Regions from separate parts of the Pelagovum pacificum genome, predicted to be linked through region 2. Evidence: riboswitches for the same ligand, from Rfam matches in the RefSeq annotation. Region 2 holds a riboswitch; each other region holds the start of a gene.
The links. Region 2 has a riboswitch for cobalamin ahead of I8N54_RS16455 (aromatic ring-hydroxylating oxygenase subunit alpha). Riboswitches for the same ligand answer to the same signal wherever they lie in the genome.

Region 1 (5,501 bases), 870 kb from region 2:
GATGCGAAGGGAGCCTCCGGCGGGAGTATTTCCGGCCAGATGAGAGAGCCGGGAACCCGTCGGGGGCAGTCGGGCTTGGGATGATATGACCGACCAGAAGAAAAATCCGCTCGATCGACCGGCGAAGCCTGAGGAGCATACCGCCACCGACGAGGCGAAGGAAAAGCCCGCGCGCGGGCCGGAGGACCTCGGCAGCGGTACGGGAAAGCGGAAGCACTATCCCGACGAGCCGAAAGCCGACGACTGAGCGCACCTCGCTCAAAGCTTCTTTTCCATGAAGATCGACGAGGCGGAGGCGCCGTAGTCGCCGAACGGTCCGCAGGGCACGAACCCTGCGCGGGCATAGAGCCGGTGCGCGGCCCCGAGGCTGTCGCCGGTTTCGAGCTTCAACACTGGGAGGTTCAGCGCGACGGCCCACTCCTCGATCTTCACGAGGATCATCGCGCCGATCCCCCGGCCCCGGGCGGCCTCGGCGGTGAACATGCTCTTCACTTCGCCGTAGCCGTCCTTCACCGCCAGCGCGCCGGTGCCGAGCACCTCGTCGCCTTCGGTCGCGGCGAAGAAGTGGACGTCCTCACCGGCGAGTTCATCGACGGAGAGGTAGAAGTTGTCCTCCGGCGGGAAGAGCGCCTGCATCATGGCGTGGCTCTCTTCCAGCAGGGCGCGCGGGCCGGGATCGCGCGGATCGGCGATGGCGACGCGGATCACGGCGCGAGCCCCGCGATGATCGCCTCCCTGTCGAGCCCGGTTTCGCCGATCACGACGAGGCGGGTTTCGCGCGGGCCGTCGATTGGCTTGTCGAAGTAGGTCTCGATCCGGGGGCCGACCGCCTGCAGCGTCAGACGCAGGGGTTTGCCCGCGACCGTGGCGAAGCCCTTCAGGCGCAGGATGTCGTGCTGGCGGATCAGGTCGGCGACTTTCTCGGCATAGGCCTTCGGGTCGGCGATCTCTCCGGTGGTGACGACGAAGCTCTCGAATTCATCGTGGTCGTGATGATGATCGTCGTCCTCATCGGCGTGATGGTGGTGGTGCACTTCGTGCCGGGCCTCGACATCGGTTTCCGCGGCGAGGTTCTGGCCGAGCAGGACCTCGACCGGCAGCACGCCCATCGTCGTCTTGATGACCTGAACGCCGGCGCGGCTTTCGGCCTTGAGCACGGCGGAGAGGTGGTCGCTTTCCTCTTCCCCCAACAGATCGCTCTTGTTCACCACGATCATGTCGGCGCAGGCGATCTGGTCGTCGAACAGCTCTGACAGCGGGGTCTCGTGGTCGAGATTGTCGTCCATCGCCCGCTGGCGGTCCACAGCGGCGGTATCATGGGCGAAGCGGCCCTCGGAGACAGCCTTGCCGTCGACCACCGTGACGACGCCGTCCACGGTGACCCTGGTCGAGAGGCCGGGCCAGTTGAAGGCGCGGACCAGTGGCTGCGGCAGGGCGAGCCCGGAGGTCTCGATCACGATGTGATCGGGGGGCAGGTCGCGGGCGAGCAGCTTCTCCATCGTCGGCACGAAATCCTCGGCGACGGTGCAGCAGATGCAGCCGTTCGACAGCTCCATCACGTCGTCGTCTGTGCAGGTCTCGTCGCCGCAGCCCTTCAGGATGTCGCCGTCGACGCCGAGGTCGCCGAATTCGTTGATGATGAGCGCGATCCGCTTGCCGTTGGCGTTCTGGAGCATGTTGCGGATGAGCGTCGTCTTCCCGGCGCCGAGGAAACCGGTGACGATGGTGGCGGGGATCTTGGCCATGTTCTGCCTTGTCGGGAAAAGGGTGCGGGCGGCCCCATCAGCAGGGCCGCCTCGTTGTCTGGTCGGATCAGGCGCCGGTCATCGCGGCGAGCAGCGGGCCTTCGAGCGTTTCGAGCGCGAGGAAGACGCCGACACCGGCCACCGCAGCGCCGGCGAGGCGGGCGTTTATGGACGATGCCTCGGTCGCGCCGAGCAGGCCGCGGGCGACGAACTGGGCGCCGAGCGCGATGGCGTACTGCGTGATGGCAAGGAAGAGCAGGTAGCCGACCAGCACCGCGCCACCGACGCCACCCTCCTGACCGGCGATGGAGCCGGCGAACGCGGAGCCGTGGAACAGGCCGAAGACGGCGAACAGCGCCACGGCAGTCGTCAGCGACAGCGCGCGACCGGCGAGGATCACGCCGCCCAGCACGAGCAGCGAGAGCACGATGACCGTCTCGACGGCGGGCAGGCCGAGGCCGGCGTAGGTCACGAGGCAGCCGACGATCATCGCGGCGACGTAGGCCAGCGGGGCCATAAGACGGGCCGGCGTGAAAGCGGCGGCGATGCCCATGGCGGCCACGAAGAACAGGTGGTCGAAGCCGAGCACCGGATGCCCGACGCCCGACAGCGCGCCGTGTGCGAAGGTCTCCATCGGCATCCCGCCAAGCGGGTGGTGCGCGAAGGCGGGCGTGGCGGCGAGGGTCGCGGCCGCGGCGGCGGTAAGGATACGTTTCATCTAGATTTGGTCCCCTTCGGTTCATCAAAGGGGGTTGTCTCGTCGGGAAGCCGGGCGTTGTCCTTGCGCGGCAGACCCCTACGGAACACCCCGTCCGTGTTGCAGTCTCCACGGGACCTCATGGTCCCGCGGTGCGCGGCAGGTCTCCTGGCTTGCGGGTCGTCACGGTTCGCCGCCTTCCCGGTTTCCCAGTGGCTTCGTGGCGAACCGCTCACCGCTTACAGTCGCGGGGGCGGCTGCGGCATTGGGCCTCCTGATTGGATCGGCCCTCACCGCATTCCCTATTCATCCCGGGGGAGTCCTGCGGACTCCGGACGGGAACCGAGCACGTTCTTCTTGCGGGCGGGGCAAGGGCGCTGTCAAGCGCCGCCGTTCGCGTCGGCCCCCTCCCGGCCGGGCGTCAGAGGCGGATCGGCTTGCCGGTGCGGATGCTCTCGTCCGCGGCGAGGCAGATGTGCAACGATGCGACCGCGTCGGTCATGTGCCGGTCGAGGTCCACACCCTCGGTGATCGCGCGGTAGAGGAAGTCCTGCTCCCGGTCGCAGAGGTCCTGGTGGCCGGGCTCGTCGGACATGTCGAGCCACTCGTCCTCGCGCAGCAACTGATCGTTGCCGTCCATCTCCGCATGGTGGACCCGGATACGGGAGGTCTGGGTGTGGGCGTTGATGTCGGCGGAGTGAGCGCTTTCCTCCATCACGATGGAGACCGCACCGTTCGGGGACATGACATCCTTCACGAAGTAAGCGGTTTCCGAGATCATCGGCCCCCACGCCGCTTCGTACCAGCCAGAGGACCCGTCTTCGAACAGCACCTGGAACTGGCCGTAGTTGTACATGCCGTCGGGCAGGCCCTTGGCGAGCGTCGTGCCCATGCCGCGTACCTCCACCGGTCGGGAGTCGGTGATCTGGCACATCACGTCGACGTAGTGGACGCCGCAATCGACGATCGGGGAGGTGGTCTGCATGATCGACTTGTGGATGCCCCACGCGGCGCCGGAGGATTGCTGGTTGAGGTTCATCCGGAACACGAACGGACCGCCGAGCTTGCGGGATTCCTCGATCAGACGCATCCACGACGGGTGGTGGCGCAGGATGTAGCCGACGACCAGCTTTCGGTCGTTGGCCCGCGCCGCCGCGACGACACGCTCCGCGTCCGCCACGTTGGCGGCGAGCGGCTTTTCCACGAAGACGTGCGCGCCGGCTTCGAGTGCGGCAACGGCAAAGTCGGCGTGGGTGTTGGTGTGCGTCGAAATCGACACGACGTCCGGCTTCAGCTCGTCCAGCGTCGCCATGAAGTCATTCATCACCGGGTAGCCGGACAGCTCCTGCGGCAGGGTTGGGGTCGAGCGGTTCACGAGGCCGACGATCTTGTAACCGGGGTGCGCGTGATAGGCGAGCGCGTGGCTGCGCCCCATCTGGCCAAGACCGACGACCAGGACGGAAAGGGGTTCGGTGCTCATCGGATGATCTCCGTTTCTTCTCAGACGCTGCGCTTTTCGGCAGCGATGCGGCGCGCGCCGAGGGTGGCGAGCGCGACGCTGTAGGGGGTCGGGTTGGTGGCGGTGATGGTCGGGATCACGCCGTTGCCGGCGACATGCAGGTTCTCGAAGCCCCAGACCCGGCTGTCACGGTCGCAGACGCTCGTGCCGTCGTCCGTCTCGCCCATCCGGATCGTGCCCTGGTAGTGCAGTGAACTGCCAATCGGCAGAACGGTGGCGGCGAGGCCTGGAACGGGGCGGCCGAGCAGGCTCGTGATCTCGTCGGACAGGGCGCGGCCCTGTTCGATCCGCGCGAGGTCGCCCTCGGTCGGTCGGGCCCTGATCGAGAAGCTCGGCAGGCCCTTCCAGTCGGTCTTGCTGTCGTCGAACACGATCCGGTTCTCCGGCGTGATGTCAGAGGCGACGAAGACGCCGATGAAGATCAGCCGATCCTCGACCGGCTCGTCGAGCGGGAAGGGAAGCTGCCGCTCTTCCGCGCCGGAAATGGTGACGGAGAACGGCCACGGATCAATACGGGGAATCCAGCTCATCGACCGCATCGGGCCGCCGAAGTCGCCCTGGATCAGTCGCGTGACCTGGTAATGGTCGTTGATGTTTCGGCCAAGCGCGTCGGGCCGGATGCCGGAGGCCCACAGAAGCTGCGGCGAGTGCAGTGAGTCGCAGGCCACCACGACCGAACCCGCCTTGACCTCGTAGGTGTCGTCGGTGCCCGGGCGGCAGAGCACGACGCCCGTCGCACGCCCGTTGTCATGGATGATGCGGCGGCACGCGGTCTCGGACAGGATGCGGAACGTTTCTTCGGGCTCGTCGAGCATGTCTCCGAGGATCGTTTCGATCCCGTGCGTGACGATACCGTACTGCGTCCGGTGCATGGCGAGCGGCATCGGCTGAACGCGACGATCCTGCGGCCGGCCGTCGTCGAAATGCTCTGCGAGCTTCGCGCGCAGGGCGTCGGCCGCCGGATCATTCGGGTTGATGTCAGGCTCTGACCCGAGAAGCTCGCTGGCGAGATGGAGGGCGGCGTCCATCTCTGAGGCGTCGATGAAGGGCGGGCGTTCGGCGAGCGACGGATGCGGACAGCCGGAGGTCCATTGCGTCGCCATGCCACCGACGGCGGCGGCGGCGAAACCGGCGAAGACGCCGTCTTCCGCCGGATCGTCGTTCGACATGAACAGCCCCTGCCGCCGCAGGAGGGAGCCGTCGTGGCTGCCGGCGTGACGCGCAAGCCATTCTTCCCGTGTGATCGGCGCGTAGGCGTCACGGGTCGGTCCCTGTGAGGCAAGTTCGGCGACAGCGCGGTCGCCGGGCGTCATGTTGGCGACGTGGGTACCGGGGCGCGGCGCGGTCTGCGGGCCGGCTTCGACCATCAGGATGCGCGCCTCCGGCCAGTCGCGTCGTATGATCCGGGCATAGGCGGCGCCGGTCGGGCCACTGCCCACAATGACGACATCGGCTGAATGGGGCTGCATGGATCGAATACTCCGGAGGCTGTCATGTTTCGTGCGAACAGGATGTCGCAATTGCTGTTTTGTCAATGCGC
Region 2 (5,501 bases):
GCCGGTGATCTTCACCTTGCTGAAATCCACGGACGAGTAGGTGCGCATGTTCAACCTTTCTTCAGGGTAGGGCGGCGCGCTCGGTGGAGCCGCGCAACTCGAGTCTGCAGGGGAGGCGGATCGTGCCGGTCTGGCGCTCTCCGCCGATCATGGCGAGCAGGCGGCGTCCGGCCTCCTGCCCGAGTTCGGTCAGCTGCAAGTCCACCGACGACAGCGGCGGACGGCAGGCATCTGTCATCACCGGCCAGTTGTCGAAGCCGATGATCGCAATGTCCTCCGGCACGCGGTGGCCAGCGTCACGGAAGGCCTCGACGCAACCGCGCCCGATCTGGTCGTTGCCGCAGAGCACGGCGTCCGGGACCTCGCCCCGGTCGAGCAGCTGCGACGCGGCCTCGCGACCCCATGCCTCGGACCACGGGCCGTGCATCACGGGCATCGCATCGAGGCCGGCGTCCTCCAGCGCGGCGAGGTAACCGCTGGCGCGGAGCGACACCGCGACGAAATCCTGCGGCCCGGTCACGTGCGCGATCCGCTTGCGGCCCTGTGCGACGAGGTGATCGACAGCCAGCTTCCCGCCCCCCTCATCGTCGGGCAGCAGGGTCAGCGCGTCGCGATCTTCCGCATTGGAGAAAACATAGACCACCGGAATGCCGACACCGCGCAGGTCCACCGGCGGACGGCGGTCGGCGCGGCGGGCTGTCACGACGATCCCGTCGACCTGCTTGGCGAGCAGCTGGTCGATATGGCGCTGCTCGAGCTCCGGATCGTCGGTGGCGTTTGACATGAAGACCCCGATGGCGTGCTCGGCCAGCACTGCTTCGAGCCCTTCCATGATCGGCATGGTGAAACGCCCGAAACTGTCGTTCGAGATCAGCCCGATGGAGCCGGACAAGCCGGTATGCAGGCTCTTGGCGAGTGAGTTCGGCCGGAAGTTCATCGACCGCGCGACTTCGATGACCCGCTCGCGCGTCGCCTTGGCGATCGTGCCGGTGTTGTTGAGGACCTTCGACACCGTGCCGACGGAAACGCCCGCGGCGCTTGCGACATCGCGGATGGTGGCGGCCTTGGTGCGCGGAGCGGGCGTCAAGAGACACCTCTCACGCAGGAGAGGCCAACCACAGCCGGCGCACGTTTCGATCCCGCGACTGCGGGCTTGGTGCTGTTCATCGGCGTCTCCTCCCCACGGCCCCCGAGGCCGCCACTTACCTTTTTGGAAAACCTTTTCCTAGAGGCGGAAGCTGTGGGAAACGGAGAAGCCTGTCAACCGGTTTAGGCCATTTCGGGAAGCGGCATCCGGGACCGAGCGGGCGTCAACGCCTCGCACCACCAGCGCAGGCGACCCGACAATTGGCTCATCGCCTCGTTCATCTGACGAAGATCGGCGGGGTCGCTGAGTTCACCGTCGATACCGAACCGCTGGCGGGGGTGGGCGAAACTCACGGTGTCGCGCAGGGTCGTTGTTTCCAGCTGTGACAGAATCGGGCGCAGGGCCTCGACCGCACGTAGACCACCGGATTCGTCGCCGTAGCTGACGAAGCCGACCGGCTTGGCGGCGAGCTCGTCGCCGATCTCGTCCAACAGGGTCTTCAGCGCACCGGGGTAGGCATGGTTGATCTCCGGCGTGACGATCACTGCGCCTTCGACCGGTGCAAGCAGATCGCGCAGCGCCCGCGCGGCGAGGCCGCTGCCGCTCTGCAAAGGCAGCAAATCGGGCGCGACGGGATCGACACGGACCGTGTTGAACCCCTCGCCGTGGAGACGGTCTGCGACCCATCCGGCGATAACGTCGTTGTAGCGGTTCTCGCGGATGGATCCCTGGATCAGGGCGATGGTCGTCGCTGCTTTCATGGTCGTCCCTCGTGGCGAAGTTGGCACGAGAGGAAAGTTGCAATCTCAAGTATGGTTGAGGACAAGCGAAATCTTCATGGCACCTTTCGGGTCAGATTTCTCCTGAGAGAATTGCGAAGGCCTATCGAAGGGCCTTCTGCGCCGGGTTCAGACGTCGATCGTGACCGATCCGATCGCGTGCGAGCAGCAGGCGAGGATATAGCCGTCGGCAATGTCGTCCTCGGAGATGCCGCCGTTGTGGACCATGTGCACTTCGCCGGCGATCTTCTTGATCTTGCAGGTGCCGCAGACGCCGAATGTGCACCCCGATGGAATGTTGAGCCCGGCATTCCGTGTCGCGGCAAGGATGGTGTCCGTTTCCGAGCAGGTGGTCGAGCTTCCGGAGGCGGCGAAGTGGATCTCGGCCTTGGTATCCTCGTCCGGAACCACATCCTCGGGCAGTGGAAGCTCAGTCCCGACCGGCGCGGAGAAGCTTTCCTGATGGAACCGGTCCATGTCGAAGCCGAGCCCGGCGAGCGCCTCGCGCACGGCGGTCATGAAGGGTTCCGGCCCGCAGCAGAACACCTCACGCTCGAGGTAGTCCGGTGCGACGAGGCCGAGGATCAACTGGTTCATCCGCCCTTGGAGGCCGGTCCAGGGGTGGAAGCGGTCGGGCTGCTCGATCACCCACTTCAGGTCGATGCCGGGCACCCGGCTCGCCATGTGCTCCAGTCGCTCACGAAAGATGATCTCCGACGGGCGGCGGGCGCAGTTGACGAAGACGACGTCCGGCTCGGTGCCGAGATCGTACATGTAGGTGGTCATCGCCATCATCGGCGTGATGCCCGAACCGGCGGAGATGAAGAGGTACTTGTCGGATTCGTGGTGCAGGTGGCTGAAGCGGCCGGCCGGACCGATCGCTTTCAGCCGCATACCGGGCTTCAGGTTGTCGAGCAGCCAGCGCGTCGCCACGCTGGCGCCCTGCGCCTTCGCCGTGATGGACAGCGACCGCGGCCGCGATGGCGAGGACGAGATCGTCCAGGTCCGGTGCACGGGACCGCCCGGCACCGGGACCTCGAGGGTCAGGAACTGGCCCGGGAGGAAGTCGAACAACGCCCCCGACGGCGCCCGGAAGGCGAAGGTGGCCGTATCCGGCACCTCGGGGATGATCGAAACGCATTCGAGCATCTCGCTGTCGTTCCAGATCGTCCGGGAGGGGAAGGAGGAGAGGTCGTTCATGCGGTCACTCCGCTGCGAGGGACGCCGTGTTGCCGCCGAGCCGTTCCGTCATGGTGTTGCAGTACCAGTCGACGAACTGGATCACGCCGGATTCCTGAAGGCTGGAATAGGGGCCGGGGGTGTAGGCGGGAGAGTTGATGCCCTGCTGGTTGTCCTCGACCACGCGGCGGTCCTCGTCGTTGGTCGCGATCCAGACTTCGGTGAGCCGTTTGAGGTCGTAGTCCACCCCCTCGACTGCATCCTTGTGGACGAGCCACTTCGTCGAGACCTCGGTCTCGTTCGGGGAAATTGGTGTGACGCGGAAGACGATCGAGTGATCGGCGAGGAAGTGGTTCCACGTTGTCGGGTAGTGGAATTTCAGGAGTGAGCCCGCGTCGTCGAACGGCACGCGGCCAAGGCGACGTTGCACGGCGATCCCGCCATCCATCGTGTAGCTCTTCGCGCCGACCTTTAGCGGCATCCGGGCGAGCCGGTACTGGCCGTCATCCGACAACCGGAAGTTCGAGGTAATGCCGGCGGCTTCGCAGCGGTCGAAGTGTGCCTGGATGTGGGCCGGCACCTCGCCGCCCTCGCCGATGCCTGCGACGCTCGGATCGTCGGGGAAGGTGCGGCAGAGAGCGGGATGGTTGCCGCCGCAATGGTAGCACTCGCGGTTGTTCTCCCAGACCAGCTTCCAGTTGCCGTTCTCGATGATCGCGCTTTCGTACGCCACCTTCGCGTTCGAGAGGTCGTGCGGCTCGAGGTAGGGACGGGCAAGATCGGCGAAAGCGTCGAAGTCGGGCGCTTCGTCGGCGAGGCAGATGTAGACGAGCCCGCAGAGTTCGCGGCAATGCACCGTCTTCAGCCCATGCGCGGACGGATCGAACCCGGCGTCCATGTCGCGCGCCCACAGCAGGCGGCCGTCGAGCTCATAGGTCCACTGGTGATAGGGGCAGACCAGCTTGGGCGCGGTGCCCTTCGCGGCCTTGCAGATCAGCGACCCGCGGTGCCGGCAGGAATTGTGGAAGGCGCGGATCACGCCGTCGGCGCCGCGCACGATGATGATGCGGTAGGCGCCGACCTTGTGGGTCACGTAGCTCCCGGTTTTCTCCAATTCGCAGGACGGGATCGCGAACAGCCAGTCGTGGTACCAGATGGTCTCGAGGTCCTGCGCGTAGATGTCGGGGTCGGAATAGAACGCCTGCTCCAGCGCATGGCCGGGGCGGCGGCGGGAGAGAAGCTGTTGGAAATGCGTCTGCATGTCGGTCTGGCCTTGCTGCCGCGCCCCGCGGCTTCTCTTGGATGGAACGGGCGGCTGACCCTGCCGGTGTCGCGGTGGGGCGAGGAGCCGCGATCCGGTCGTGGGCCCTCACCGCCACCCGCGGTTGAGCATTCTGCGCAAGGCCGGTGTCCGGGCTGCGAGAGCGGGCTGCCGGACGGACGCTCGGGTCTCTGGCGGGGCTCCTCCTCCCCTTCGTGACCACAGGCGCCCGCCGCTCTCTCACCGGTGCGGGGGCAGCGCCGGCATTTCACCGGCTTTCCCAGTTCGCAGCCCCGTCGGACCGCTCCTTGCCGTTTCCGCATACAGACAATCGCGGTGTCGAATCGTCGCTTTTGCGACTTCGTGCCGCGCGGATTCGACGTGGCGTCTTTTCTCTGCCGGAACGGGCCGACCCTCTGCCTCGACCGCGGTCGGGGTGCATGCTACCCCGACCCTGCGGCACAAGGGGCACCGCGACGCCAAGGAAGGGCAGGCCATGAAAATCACCGACATCAAGGTCTTCGTGACCTGTCCGGGACGCAACTTCGTCACTGTGAAAGTCTATACCGACGAGGGGCTTACCGGCGTCGGCGATGCGACCCTCAACGGGCGCGAGCTCGCCGCCGCAGCCTACCTCGAAGAGCATGTCGTGCCCTGTCTGATCGGGCGTGATCCGCGGATGAGCGAGGACATCTGGCACTACCTCTACCGGGGCGCCTACTGGCGGCGTGGCCCGGTGACGATGGCCGCCATCGCCGGGATCGATACCGCGCTGTGGGACATCAAGGCGAAGGCGGCGAACATGCCGCTTTACCAGCTTCTCGGCGGGGCGAGCCGTACGAAGGTGCTCTGCTACACCCACGCGCAGGGCCGCGAGATCGGCGAGGCCGTCGACGCGGTCGGCGAGCGGATGTCTCAGGGCTACAAGGCGATCCGGGCACAGGTCGGCATCCCCGGTCTTCCGGATGTCTACGGGACCGGGGACGGCACGCTGACCAACACCGCGGATGACGCGGGACTGCCGAAGGAAGAGGTCTGGTCGACCACGAAGTACCTCCCCCGCATCCCGCAGCTGTTCGAGGAGATACGCGCAGCGCACGGCGACGAGATTCACCTGCTGCACGACGCGCACCATCGCCTGACGCCGATCGAGGCGGCACGACTTGGCAAGGACCTCGAACCGTTCCGGCTGTTC
Region 3 (5,501 bases), 1.9 Mb from region 2:
GTCTTGTCGAAGGCAGAGCCTTGGAATCTGCGAATATGGTCCTGACCTGAGTAGATACAGCACGAAAACAAGGTGACTAATATTGGGTTTTTTCACGGGCTTGGACGCAAACGACCATGAGGGTCACTTCAATGCGCTAAGCAAAATGGTGGAGGCAGTCCACGGTGTCGAGATACCACCTACGCACAAGCGCGCTGAGTCTTGGCACGAGGCAGAGACCTTTTTCAACGCTCCGATCGGGCAGGAGGTTCGATCGTTTCTGGGTTTCATCACAGACGTCGTCGCCAGTGGACATTTCGAGACACTGGTCGGTGACAAAGGTAAGATGAAGCCAACGGACCCCTGCCAGTATCACCTCGAATTAAAGAACCTGAACGAGATCGATCCCTTTTTCGAGGGGATCAGCTACATGGAAAATTATCAGTCTCGATCATATTATTCAATTCTTACATCCCATCAGGCGCAATCCCCCTGTCCGACGGCAAGTTACACTTTACGGAAGTACAAGGGCAAACATGAGCTCGCGCGCGGTCCATATGGCGATGTCAGTCTTATTTCCTTCGCGCTTCGGTTCTATGGTCAAAGATCGGCAAAGGAAGGCCGTTCGTTGAGTTCGACCTCTCTAGATGCTGAAGCATTTCATGCGGAAGCATGCCGGTGTTTCGGTAAGCCGGCTGACTTGGGTGAGGGTGTGTACTTTTTTGAAGCTGATAATGCTGAGATACTGATAAGGCCACTTGCCGATATTGGGGTGCATTTGTCTGTCTTCGACTTGCACAAGCCGTCGCCCGTTTCTGATGAGCTTTTGAGGCTGTTGGATGGCGGCATGGCGACGTTCAAAGCCTGAGCTGGTACGTCCAATGTCCGACTTGAGCTGCTACCGGACATCCGCTGCGTTCCACCCGGAGGTCGGCTTTGGTCCGGGGAACGACGGTCGTTGCTGGCCTCTAGCCAACTGGCTCGCTGCGTCGCCGCTGTCCGAACTAAGCCCGTTTTTCCTGATGCGGCGGTTTGCCTGAGTGTCCGCTATTGCCTGTCCGTTTGGCCGGCTGAAGCTGATCAAGCGGCCATCAAACATGTTGAGGGGCCTGACCTTAGTAGTCCCATTTCCGATACTCTTCGTTCTCGGACTTCATCATCTCATATAGCCAAACCATACGATCAAGATACCAACTCTTACCAAGGTATGCCAGCGAGACGCCGAGAACGGCGCCCCAGATCGAATAATAGACAATCGCCCAGATCGCTATCAGCATGCCAGCCGACGAAATAATATTCAGGATTGAGTACAGCGGTGTCTTGTGGACATGGGGAATCTCGATTTTGTCCCTGTTAAGGTAAACCCTCTCCCCCAGCACAGATTTCGAAGCCCAATTTCTCGTCGACTTGGGCTTCGCGAAGAAAACCGGATTAAAAAACATCCAAAGCAGGGAGACAATTCCTGGGATCATGGACCACCAGCCAATCCAGACGCGGCTCCAGAACGCGAGCACGATAAGGGGCAGGACGGAATACCTTGTCCAAACGCTCCATGGATTGGCGTGCTTCATCCAATTATCATCGGTCAGCCGGAACGCCTGCGCGACTTTTCTTTCGAGTGTCATCGTACCCCGCTTTAACGTGCCATTGGATACTGCAGCAAATGTTCGGGATCCAACCAACGTGATGCACAGGCCGAGCTTTGAAAGCGGCGGTTCAGAGAACCGGTCGATCCGTACTGCGCGACGGAGCGTTGGCGGCCCTTGGAGGTCATCTATTCTCTGCAGAACTCGTTAATAGTCCTTCAGAGAGTAAGAAAAGCGCCTGTTCGTGCAACTTGCAAGCCAATCCAGATCAGGCGAGCTAAGCCAAAAAACTGCTCAGGAACGTCGTACTAGGTCCTGGAAAACTCTGGGACCAAGGCGCTGACCACCTACAAGCTTTGCTTGATCTAGGTTCTGGCGCGTTAAGCGCCGGCCGTGGTTCACGTCGGCGATCGCGGAGGTCCCGGCACGGCCTCGGTGACGACGGCTTGACCCCGCGCACGTCTCACGGCACCTTCCGTCCCGATGGTTCTCGCACGCCAGACCGGCACGCGGGATGAAAAGGGAACACGGTGCGGTGTAGCCATAAGGCGCCAAATCCGTGACTGCCCCCGCAACTGTAAGCGGTGAGCTCCCCCGGCATGACCACTGGACCGACGCGGTCCGGGAAGGGTCGGGGCAGCATGGACCCGCGAGTCAGGAGACCTGCCATCGCTCAATTGTAACCCATCGGGCGGGGTGTCCCGGGGAGGAATAGCGATGACGACTTCGGCCATCCGGCCGCGCATTCGACCCGGTGCCCCGACAGGGCAGTGGCCATGCGCATCACGATCTACCTGATTTCGGCAAGTTACCTGAGCCGCTCCCGCTTCCGGCAGATCGCCGATGGCCTGGTCGCCGCGTCGGACGGGCCCGCCCGGGCCCTGCGGCTGGAGGAGGACGGCCAGAGCCTGTGGCACGCGCTGGACGCCGCCCGTGACGAGGGCGCGAAAGAGATCCTGCTTCGACCGACGGGCATTCCCTTCTCGCAGAGCCTCGCGGCCTGGCTGCCGGGGGCGGCTGCGGACTGGCTTGCCCGGCAGGGTGACGAGGCGCCCTTGGTGCTCTGGACCGATCCTGTCGACCTCGACCCTGCGATCCATGCCGTCCTTGCGAACGCCCCTTGTGAGCCACGGCCGATCGCCGCGTCGCGGGGTGCTGCAAACGGAAGAGGGTGGGACACTCTGGGGCCGGTCGGACGCCACGTCCTCGTCTGCACCGGGCCGCGCTGCCACATGCGCGATGGGACCGATCTCGCGCGCGAAATCTCCCGGCAGACGTCGCTCGCCGGCCTCAGGGACGTGGAGGTGATCCGCACCTCCTGCCTCGTGCCCTGCAATCGCGGCCCGGTCGTCATCCTCTATCCGCAGGGCCAGTGGTTCCGCCTGACCAGCCGCGCCGATGTTGCCCGTTTCGTCGAGAAGGCGCTCGTTCAGCGCGTCGCTTGCCCCGATCTCGAGACCTTCATCACAGGAGAACCCGCATGAAGTCCCTTGTCCTTTCGCTTCCCGTTGCGCTCATCGCCATGGGCGCACTTGCGCAGGAGACCACGGTCGAAACCTGCTACGGCCAGCAGACCTTCGACGCGGCGCCGACCCGCGCCGTCACGCTGAACCAGCAGGCGACCGAAGTGATGCTGGCGCTCGGGCTGGAGGGCAGCATGGTGGGGACCGCCTACATGGACGACGAGATTCCGGCGCAGTGGGCGGAGGCCTACGAGAGCGTGCCGGTGCTGGCGGAGCAATATCCTGCGCGGGAGATCGTGCTGGCCGAAGAACCCGACTTTCTCTTTGCCGGCTTCGGCTCGGCCTTCAACGAGGACAACCTCGGTGCGGCGGAGGACTGGCACGAGCTCGGGATCGGCACCTACCTTGCCAACGCCTCGTGCAGTGATCTGCACCCGGAGGGCGAGCCGCTCACGACCCAGCCCATCTTCACCGACATCGAGATCATCGGCGACATCTTCGGCATCGAGGACCGGGCCGCCGAGGTCGCCGCCGAGATCCGGGCGCGGTTCGATGCGGTCTCCGACGCCGCGCCGGGCGCAGGCATGACGGCCTTCCTTTTCGACAGCGGCGATACCGCGCCCTACACCGCCGGCTGCTGCGGTTCGGCTGCGACGCTGATGCGGCAAGTCGGCCTCGAGAGCATCACGGCCGATGTCCAGGGCCGCTGGGCAGAGGTGAGCTGGGAGTTGGTCGTCGCCGCCGATCCGGACGTGATCGTCCTGAACGATGCAGACTGGTCGACGGCCGACGAGAAGCGCGCCTACATGGAAAATGACCCGGTTCTCGGCGAACTCCGCGCTGTGCAGGCGGGCAGGTTCGTCACCGTGCCATTCTCGCAGACCGTCCTCGGCATGCAGTTTGTCGACGGCGTCGAAAACCTCTCCGACCAGCTCGGCGCACTGGAGTGACCTCAGGGCGACGGACATTTCTCTGGCCGATGTCGCTCGCGCTGCTTGGTGCGGCGATGCTGGCCGGGGTCTTCTGGGGCACCGCGCAGATTGGCTGGAGCGACCGCTGGGCAATCCTCACCGGCGATCCGGAGGCGCCGAGGTCGCTGAGCCTGATCGTATGGCAATGGCGGATGCCCCGTGTCCTCGCGGTGGCGCTGATCGGGGCGGGCCTGTCGCTGGCGGGCGCGCTGATGCAGACTGCCCTGCGCAACCCGCTGGCCGACCCCTACCTCATGGGGTTGTCATCCGGCGCCTCCGCCGCGGCGGTCGCCATGATCATCTGGGCACCCGCCTGGATCGCCGATGTGCTCGGCGTGCCGCTCGCCGCCTTCCTCGGGGCCTCTGCAGCCTTCGGGATCACGCTCGGCCTCGCGTTCCGACCGGGCCGGATGCTCTCGCCGCTGGTCGTCATCCTCGCCGGCGTCGCAGTGTCGCTGATGTTTCAGTCGCTGACCGCGTTCTTCCTCTATATCGGTGACCCGCAGGCCACGCGGGCGGCGCTCGGCTGGCTGATGGGCACTGCGGCGGGCACGGACTGGAGCGACCTTCCAGTGCTGGCGCTCGCGACGACGACCGTGGCAGGGGCCGCGTTCTGGCGCGCGGGTGACCTCGACACGCTGTTGCTGGGCGACGAGCGGGCGGCGGCGCTCGGAATGCGGGTGGGGCTGCTCCGTCTGTTGATCTTCGTCGGAACTGCGCTGCTCACGGGGCTTTCGGTCGCGGTGGCGGGGATCGTCGGCTTCGTCGGCCTGATCGTGCCGCACATGGCGCGGCTCCTGATCGGCGCGCGGCACCGGAGGCTGCTGCCGCTGGCGATGGTGCTGGGCGCAATCGTGCTGGTCTGCGTCGATCTGCTCTGCCGCGTGCTGCTTGCGCCGGAGGAGCTTCCCCTCGGCGTGCTCCTCGCCCTGTTCGCCGCACCGCCCTTCATCTTCATCCTGCGCAGGGTCCGCGATGTCGCCTGAGCCCTTTCTGTCCATCGAGGATCTGCACGTCGAAGCCGGGGGGCTGCCCCGCGTTCGCGGTGTGTCCCTGGCCGTGAAGGAGGGGCGCTTTCATGGTCTTCTTGGCCCGAACGGTGCCGGCAAAACGACGGTCCTCCGAGTCCTCTACAGGGCGGCACGCGCCCAATCCGGCGAGGTGCGCCTGGGTGGTCGGCGCATGGCGGACTGGAGGCCGCAGGAGTGGGCGGCCATGACCGGAGCACTGGTGCAGGAAAGCGGGCTGCTGTCGGGCTTGACCGTGCGCGATGTCGTCGAAATCGGGATGGCACGATCCAGTCTTTCGCTCCGGCAATCCGGCGCCCGGATCGACGATGCCCTGGCGCTCGTCGGATTGGGGGATCGGCAGGATCAGGAAGCTGCGACCCTGTCGGGTGGCGAGCAGCAGCGTGCGCACATGGCTCAGCTCCTCGCCCGTGATCCGCTGCTCTATATCCTCGACGAGCCGACCAATCACCTCGACCTGCACTACCAGCTCGT

Region 1: it holds a riboswitch for cobalamin, as region 2 does, so the genes downstream of both, I8N54_RS00945 (HupE/UreJ family protein) here and I8N54_RS16455 (aromatic ring-hydroxylating oxygenase subunit alpha) in region 2, are expected to answer to the same signal.
Region 3: it holds a riboswitch for cobalamin, as region 2 does, so the genes downstream of both, I8N54_RS07080 ((2Fe-2S) ferredoxin domain-containing protein) here and I8N54_RS16455 (aromatic ring-hydroxylating oxygenase subunit alpha) in region 2, are expected to answer to the same signal.

The regions. Positions count from the first base shown of each region.
Region 1 is NZ_CP065915.1:186,504-192,004, forward strand. It holds gene I8N54_RS00930 (hypothetical protein) at 86-247, shown strand; gene I8N54_RS00935 (GNAT family N-acetyltransferase) at 259-708, opposite strand; gene cobW (cobalamin biosynthesis protein CobW) at 705-1,745, opposite strand; gene I8N54_RS00945 (HupE/UreJ family protein) at 1,813-2,463, opposite strand; cobalamin riboswitch at 2,584-2,804, opposite strand; gene I8N54_RS00950 (Gfo/Idh/MocA family protein) at 2,864-3,922, opposite strand; gene I8N54_RS00955 (GMC oxidoreductase) at 3,943-5,430, opposite strand.
Region 2 is NZ_CP065915.1:3,358,145-3,363,645, reverse strand. It holds gene I8N54_RS16475 (glycoside hydrolase family 127 protein) at 1-48, opposite strand, end outside; gene I8N54_RS16470 (LacI family DNA-binding transcriptional regulator) at 62-1,087, opposite strand; gene I8N54_RS16465 (NADPH-dependent FMN reductase) at 1,270-1,848, opposite strand; gene I8N54_RS16460 (hybrid-cluster NAD(P)-dependent oxidoreductase) at 1,996-3,066, opposite strand; gene I8N54_RS16455 (aromatic ring-hydroxylating oxygenase subunit alpha) at 3,071-4,306, opposite strand; cobalamin riboswitch at 4,431-4,632, opposite strand; gene manD (D-mannonate dehydratase ManD) at 4,803-5,501, shown strand, end outside.
Region 3 is NZ_CP065915.1:1,424,688-1,430,188, forward strand. It holds gene I8N54_RS07070 (hypothetical protein) at 83-847, shown strand; gene I8N54_RS07075 (DUF6653 family protein) at 1,095-1,604, opposite strand; cobalamin riboswitch at 2,033-2,250, shown strand; gene I8N54_RS07080 ((2Fe-2S) ferredoxin domain-containing protein) at 2,342-3,049, shown strand; gene I8N54_RS07085 (ABC transporter substrate-binding protein) at 3,046-3,978, shown strand; gene I8N54_RS07090 (FecCD family ABC transporter permease) at 4,008-4,985, shown strand; gene I8N54_RS07095 (ABC transporter ATP-binding protein) at 4,975-5,501, shown strand, end outside.